DNA from 2 places in the Photobacterium sp. GB-50 genome. Region 1 is predicted to be linked to the other one. Evidence: predicted binding sites of a transcription regulator. Region 1 holds the regulator's gene; the other holds the start of a gene.
The links. The regulator PurR, encoded in region 1, represses purine synthesis genes. The targets are predictions, from matches to a motif close to TNANGNAAACGTTTNCNTNA.
Positions count from the first base shown of each region.

Region 2: C9J41_RS21105 (NupC/NupG family nucleoside CNT transporter) is a predicted target of PurR. The motif match lies at 1,991-2,010, and genes of this name have one in related genera.

Region 1 covers NZ_PYNX01000017.1:11,538-15,756, reverse strand. The annotation lists gene C9J41_RS16950 (iron ABC transporter permease) at 1-485, shown strand, start outside; gene C9J41_RS16945 (heme ABC transporter ATP-binding protein) at 482-1,321, shown strand; gene purR (HTH-type transcriptional repressor PurR) at 1,727-2,731, shown strand; cyclic di-GMP riboswitch class I at 2,930-3,020, shown strand; gene C9J41_RS16935 (TfoX/Sxy family DNA transformation protein) at 3,155-3,745, shown strand; gene C9J41_RS16930 (carboxymuconolactone decarboxylase family protein) at 4,204-4,219, shown strand, end outside.
Region 2 covers NZ_PYNX01000033.1:20,557-24,775, forward strand. The annotation lists gene C9J41_RS21105 (NupC/NupG family nucleoside CNT transporter) at 523-1,812, opposite strand; gene C9J41_RS21110 (TatD family hydrolase) at 2,034-2,816, opposite strand; gene prfC (peptide chain release factor 3) at 3,033-4,219, shown strand, end outside.

The DNA.
Region 1 (4,219 bases):
AAGCCTTACGTGATTTATCATTGTGGTCAATGGGTTCACTGGCTGGTGCAACATGGACAGGCATTATTCTCGCCTATTGCACATTCGGGTTACTCTTTACCTATTTTTATCGTCATACCAGTAATTTAAACGCGTTGTTATTAGGCGAAGCTGAAGCTCGACATATGGGGGTTAACACCCAAAAACTAAAACGTAATTTAATTATTACATGTGCTGCGGGAGTGGGTATGACTGTTGCCGTTTGTGGCCCGATTGGCTTTATTGGCTTGGTTATTCCTCATGTGGGGAGAATGCTAACAGGTCCAAATCATAAAACCTTATTGCCAATTTCGGCTTTACTTGGCGGATTAATCCTCTTGGTTGCCGATATGATTGCTCGAAGCGCATTCTCGCCTCAAGAACTGCCGGTTGGGATCATCACCGCCATGTTAGGCGCGCCTTTCTTTATCTATTTATTAGTTAATCAAAAGAGTCAGATGTCATGACGTTAAATCATTCAGCAAAGGTCGATTTTACAGCAAGTAGCGACAAAGTCTGTGTTATTCAGGCTCGCGACTTATCATTACAATTCGGTGATAAAGTCCTGCTAAATCATCTTGATATTGATATTCACGCAGGAGAAGTCACCGCATTACTTGGGCCAAACGGTGCAGGTAAAAGTACCCTGTTAAAAGTATTATGTGGTGAGATTACGCCAAAATCAGGCACGGTTTCTTTCTTTGATCAACCGCTTAATAATTGGGCTCGGGAAGAATTGGCATGTCACTTAGGTGTCCTTCCACAACATAGCGCATTATCGTTTGCCTTTACCGCGAAAGAAGTTGTCGAGCTAGGCGCAATTCCATTGCAGCTCACTTCGCCTGAACTGAAAGATGCAACAGCATCAAGCATGCAATACGTTGATATTAACAATTTAGCTAAACGTCTCTACCCCACCTTATCGGGGGGTGAAAAACAGCGTGTACACCTTGCCCGGGTTTTAACACAACTCAGTAAAGCCGGTGATAAATGTATCTTGATGTTAGATGAACCCACCTCAGCACTCGATCTCGCCCACCAGCACCACACCTTACAAATTGCCCAAAATATGGCTATACAAGGCGCCGCTGTAATTGTGGTATTGCACGATTTAAACCTTGCAGCCCAATACACTGATCGGATGATTTTCCTTAATGAAGGAGAAATAAAAGCCGACGGCACGCCAACACAAGTTCTTACTCCTGAAGTAATAGATACCTTATATGGTTGGCCTGTCAGTGTTCATACTCATCCAAGTGGTGATTTTCCTTATCTTTTATCAGCCAATCATTCTGTTTTTTAACGTTTTATCTATTAATGACTAGATATACACAATAAATTGAAGCTATTAGCATGACAAACATCGAGTTTTTACGGTTAATGATCAATTAATTCAATCAAGTTGAATAGAAAGATTGCACAACGCAAAACACACAGTAAAATGTGATCGCAAGCGATTACATGTGTAATTAGTGTAAAAATAGTTTCTATCTTCTAATGCCGCATTTTACTGCGGCTTTAGTTGTTTATGATCCATGATAATTGCAACACCCTATAATTCGGTATCAAATTGAATAATTAAGTAGCTAATAACTAAAGGATCTTCATCTCTGCGAGTGAACTCGTAAGCCATAGACTACGTAATTAATCAATTTGGTATCAAAAACCTTTGTCAGATCCTAATCTGACCATGATAAGAAGAATAAATATGGCAACCATTAAAGACGTTGCACGTATGGCAGGTGTATCAACTACTACAGTGTCGCACGTGATTAATAAAACACGCTTTGTTGCAGAAGCAACGCAACAAAAAGTTTTGGCTGCAGTAGATGAACTTAACTACGCCCCAAGTGCAGTAGCGCGAAGCTTAAAATGTAATACAACACGTACTATCGGCATGTTAGTCACTAAATCGACTAACCCATTTTTTGCCGAAGTTGTGCATGGTGTTGAAGAATATTGTTATGGTGCAGGCTACACACTGATCTTATGTAACACCGAAGGTAACTTAGAAAAACAACGTGATTACTTGCGTATGCTTTCTGAAAAGCGTGTTGATGGCCTATTGGTTATGTGCAGCGATCTGGATCAAATGCTGCTCGATTTACTTGAGCGTAAAAATGATCTTCCTATGGTTATCATGGACTGGGGCCCAGAAAGCCCACATACTGATAATATTCTAGATAACGCTGAAAACGGCGGTTATATTGCGACTAAGCACCTTATTGAAAATGGTCATAAGAAAATTGGCTGTTTATCTGGACAAGTTGATAAGTCTACTTGTCAAGAGCGCCTAAAGGGCTTCCGTAAAGCGATGAAAGAAGCAGATCTCACTGTTAATGCTAATTGGCTACTTGACGGTGACTTTGAGTGTGAGTCAGCCGTTGAAGCTGCTCATAAGTTTATCGCAATGGAAGATCGCCCTACTGCTATCTTCTGCTTTAACGACATTATGGCTATGGCTCTGATCAGTACCTTTGAACAGGCAGGTCTGCGTGTTCCTGGTGATATCTCAATCATTGGCTACGATAACATTGACCTTGCGCCCTACTTTGCGCCACCGCTAACAACTATCCACCAGCCTAAACGTCGTTTAGGTAAAAAGGCCATCGAAATCTTGCTAGAGCGTGTGAAAGACAAGAATCATGAGCGTCAAACCTTTGAAATGACGCCTAAACTTGTTGAGAGAAAATCGGTTAAAGATCTCAACTAATAAAATTTATCTTTCTATGTTAAGGAAAAGCCGATAAGTTAACCTTGTTGGCTTTTTTTTTACTTATAAAAAACAATCATGAGTATTTATAATTATAAAGCTTATTAAAATAAGCTAAGAACAAATACCTGAACCAATATCACATTTTTGAGAGCTTAGATTTAATATTAAAAGTATTATTTAATATAACTTTATATAGTCACGAACTGGCAAATTAATTGAAAGATTAAGACGCAAAACCACCGGCCTAAAAATTATGTTAATAATTCAAGGTAGCGGGGTTACCGAAGGATTATTATTGAACCGACAATATTATGACACAAACTTAACAATATATTGACAGTATCAATGTGTAGATTAATTAATCTATTTCCTCGCTCTTAATGTTTAGGTGACACTCATATTTTTTCACCGAGTAGAAGCATGGATAAACCAATATTAAAAGATTCATTAAAATTATTTGACCATTTTGGTTCAATAAAATCACGGTCGATGTTTGGCGGTTTTGGCATTTTTTCTGGTGATACAATGTTTGCATTAGTTGTGAACGATAAACTTCACTTACGTGCAAATGCTGAAACTGAAAAGGAATTCAAACAAGCTGGCTTGGAACCCTATGTTTATAAAAAACGTGGCTTCCCTGTTGTAACCAAGCACTATGCAATACCCGACCAATGGTGGGATGAACCCACAAAGATTGTAGCTCAAGGTAGGTATTCACTGGATGCAGCAGAAAAAGACAAGCAAGAAAAGGAGAGTTGCGTACCTGACCGAATTAAAGATTTACCTAATCTACGATTATCAAATGAAAGAATGCTTAAAAAAGCAGGCATAAACACTATTGAACAACTTCTAGCAGTGGGCTCTCTTGGCGCATATAAAGCACTTCAAGAATCACAAACAAGTCCATTGAGTATTGAATTGCTTTGGGCATTGGAAGGCGCAATTAGCGGTCAACATTGGTCAGTTATTCCTGAGCAACGTCGAAATGAACTATTATCTGCCTTATCTTAAAAATATAAGTTGTCTTAAATATAAAATACTTAGGAATAAAAGAGCCCCCATTCTTTTATTTCTAAGTATACCTTTCAAAAATAATTTCCGTATTATCCTTATCTTCCTTTATAAAATTCAATATTTATTTGGTTTAATTGCATAATAACAAACTTTTGCCATTAAATTAATTCCCTCCGTTTTGCACTCCTTGATTTATATAAATGATAATTATCTTTATTTATATTCCATGCCTAATTATTTGCTAATACGACCAATAACCCATCTTCTCACTAATAAATAACGTGGCGCTTTAAACTGTCTTATCTCCTGCTGATTTTTTCACCAACCAATTGAAGAAAAAGAAATATTTATCATTAAATGAAATACAATGTCTGTTGTTAAGGTCTACATGTTTACTACTGCTACTGACTAAGATCGTATAAGCCCTATGTTTAGGGTGTTTTTTAAGGAATAACATGCGCATTTCGATCA
Region 2 (4,219 bases), on a different contig from region 1:
CGAAGGTAAAGCGCTAATGATTATTCATTAGGCTACCGAATGCAGTAAGAACTACTGCAACAAATGAGCGGACTTGATTCCTTGAAGTTTTAGTAAGTGAATACTTACCAAATGACTTATCCCTATTCCCGCGCAAGAGCCGAACAACTCGCCCGCTCTTACAAATCGCTGTATTTGTTAGGCTCAATAATAGCAAGACCGCCGTCTTAAGCCTATCAAACTTATGTTTCCACCAGTGGATAATGTGTTTACTAAAATAGAGAATCAGAAACAGTTAATGAGCACTTCTGACGTCACTATTTACTGCTGAGTCTGATACTACCTGTCTCAACACACTTATAATCTTTAGCATAAGAATAGCAGAGTGGAATATAAGAAAAGGGAACGCAATCGATTTTATGAAGTTAATTTAGAACAATAGCCATAATGTTTACTTTTCCTGTTGATAACCAAAAGTATCAGGCATAAAAAAACGCCCCAATTTTCATTGAGGCGTTCTTCTTTATTCAGTTATCTCTGCAATTACATTGCTAAAGAGATAAACAGACCAGCAATCGTTGCAGACATTAGGTTAGATAATGTACCTGCTGCTACTGCCTTCATACCAAAGCGAGCAATCTCTGCACGGCGACTTGGAGCAAGGCCACCTAGACCACCAAGTAGGATTGCAACCGATGATAGGTTTGCGAAACCACATAGTGCGAATGAGATGATAGCTTTCGTCTTCTCAGTCATTGCAACACCTGTTTGTGCTACAACCATACCGCCATCTGCCACGTCTTTTAAGTACGGTGCAAAGTTTAAGTAAGCCACGAATTCGTTAACAACAATCTTCTGACCAATGAATGAACCCGCCACTTGTGCTTCACCCCATGGCACACCAATTAGGTACGCAAGTGGTGCGAAAATGTAACCTAGGATAAGTTCTAGTGTCAGCTGAGGCATACCAAACCAACCACCAATGCCACCTAGCATACCGTTGATTAGTGCGATTAGACCGATGAATGCTAGTAGCATCGCACCTACGTTTAGCGCAAGCTGCATACCTGATGATGCACCGGCCGCTGCTGCGTCAATAACGTTAGCTGGTTTTTCAACGCCTTCTTCGTCGACACCAGCAATCTGCTCTACAGGCTGCTCTGTTTCTGGCTTGATGATTTTAGCAAACAATAAACCACCAGGGGCTGCCATGAATGATGCTGCAATTAGGTACTCTAGAGGAACACCCATTGATGCGTAACCTGCAAGTACACCACCAGCAACTGACGCCAAACCACCACACATTACTGCAAATAGCTCAGACTGAGTCATTTTAGGAATGAATGGACGAACAACTAGTGGCGCTTCTGTTTGACCAACAAAAATGTTTGCTGTCGCTGACATAGATTCAGCGTGAGAAGTACCCAATACTTTACGTAGACCACCACCAAGGATGTTGATAACAATTTGCATCACACCTAGGTAGTAAAGAACACTGATCAACGCGGAAAAGAAAACAATAACAGGAAGAACGCGTAGTGCGAATACGAAGCCGCCACCACCGAACACTTCAAACATTTTGTCCGATGTTAGACCGCCAAATAGGAAATTGATACCGTCATTACCATAAGCAATAACATTAGCAACTGCCTGAGACATGCCATATAGCACATCACGACCAACTGGTACATAAAGAACGAATGCACCTAATAAAAATTGGATAGCGAACGCGCCTCCAACAGTACGTAGATTAATTGCTTTACGGTTGTCTGATAGTAGTACCGCAATAAGTAGCAGTACAACCATCCCAACCAGGCTCATAAACATGCTCATGGTTTATGTATATCCTATTAAGTTAAGTTTGGCGTCTCGACAATTCGGCTCTATTAAGAGTCGGGCGCATTATACCCATCGATGCGCGGACAAAGTAATGCTAAGTTCACAATTTTGATGCCACAATCATGAAAGAGTTAATCGATACGTGAACACCATCACAAAAAGTTCACCCATGAAACGCAAACGTTTTACGCAATCGTTTACCTTTTGCACCAAGATCACGATGGGATTTTGAAAAGTTCATGTGCCGTTAAGGTTGTCGCTTCAGTGACAGACTCGATACTTATCCCTTTAAGAGACGCAACCGTATTCATTACATAAGCGATTCTTTCCGGTCTGTTCGGCTGACCTTGGAAACCACAGACGGGCATATCTGGCGCATCGGTTTCTAACACAATCTCAGAGAGAGGTAATTTCGCGATAGTCTCTCGCGTTTTTTTCGCACGCTCATAGGTGATAGTACCGCCAACACCAATTTTTAAGCCTAGATCTATTAATTGAACTGCTTGCTGATAACTGCCACTAAACCCATGATAGACCCCACCTTGAGATGGCGTATCTGCTCTTATGGCTCGCACTAATTCAGGAAAGGCTTTGCGGCAATGCAAAATAATTGGCAGTCGATAGATATTCGCTAACTGTAATTGTGCTTGTAACCATGTTTGTTGTAATTCTCTATCAAGGGTTTCAATGGCAAAATCTAGTCCACATTCACCTACGGCAACACATTTTGAATATGGTTGTTGAAGTGCTTCCTTCAACTCAAAATGTAAACGCTGACAAACATCACTCGTATGCTCAGCACTAAAGAAAGGATGAATACCTAAACCGTAATAAAGTGCGGGATAGCGCTGACATAACAGCTGTACTTTAGCCCAATTCGATTGCCCTACCGTTGGGATCACTATCTGGTTAACCCCTCCCTCTTGCGCCAATGCCAATGCTCGCTTTGGGTCATCATTAAAGGGGGGGAAATCAAAATGGCAGTGGGTATCTATCATAAATATTCCTGTAGTAACTAATACGTAAATAGTGATGATTCAATATAATCTTAATATTATTTCTAACTACCCTTAATGATTCTTATACACCTAGATTGAGTCTCGCGCTAAAATCAGCGACAATAAGCAGTAACTCACTCCATTCATTCTGTTCTGTTGCTTTGCTTGATGTAATACGGCAGCAACGGAGTACTTTTATTAAAAAAGAACACGCTAATGTCGCAAACTCAGTTTCAGGGCGAAGTATCAAAACGTCGTACTTTCGCTATCATCTCTCACCCCGATGCGGGTAAGACCACCATTACTGAAAAAGTACTGTTATTCGGAAACGCTATCCAAAAAGCCGGTACAGTAAAAGGCCGTGGTTCAAACCAACACGCCAAATCAGACTGGATGGAGATGGAAAAAGAACGTGGTATCTCGGTAACTACATCTGTAATGCAGTTCCCATATAACGAGTGCCTAGTAAACCTTCTTGATACTCCAGGACACGAAGATTTCTCTGAAGATACTTACCGTACCCTAACCGCTGTTGACTCATGTTTAATGGTTATCGATGCGGCAAAAGGTGTCGAGGATCGTACTCGTAAGTTAATGGAAGTGACGCGTCTACGTGATACACCGATTGTTACTTTCATGAACAAATTGGACCGTGATATTCGTGATCCAATGGAGCTTCTTGATGAAGTAGAAAATGAATTAGGTATGGCTTGTGCCCCTATTTCATGGCCTATCGGTTGTGGTAAAGAATTCAAAGGTGTTTACCATATCCACCGTGATGAAACGATCTTATACAGCACAGGTCAAGGCCACACAATTCAAGAGCAACGCATCATTAAAGGATTGGAAAATTCTGATCTTGATGAAGCTGTTGGTACAGAGCTTGCGGAACAACTTCGTGAAGAGCTAGAGCTTGTAATGGGCGCATCAAATGAATTTGATGAAGAGCTATTTTTAGCCGGTGAACTAACACCAGTATTTTTCGGTACCGCACTGGGTAACTTTGGTGTTGATCACATGCTTGATGGCTTAACGGCATGGGCACCTGCACCACTTTCTCGCCAAGCGAATGAGCGTGAAGTTGAAGCAACAGAAGAGAAGTTTTCTGGCTTCGTATTTAAGATCCAAGCAAACATGGATCCTAAACACCGTGACCGTATTGCCTTTATGCGTATTGTATCGGGTACTTACACCCAAGGTATGAAGATGAACCATGTTCGTACTGGCAAAAATGTAAGTATTTCTGATGCGGTAACATTTATGGCAGGTGATCGTTCTCGCGCAGAAACGGCTTATGCTGGTGATATTATCGGCCTACATAACCACGGTACGATTCAAATTGGTGATACCTTCACTCAAGGTGAAAGCCTGAAGTTCGCAGGTATTCCTAACTTCGCACCAGA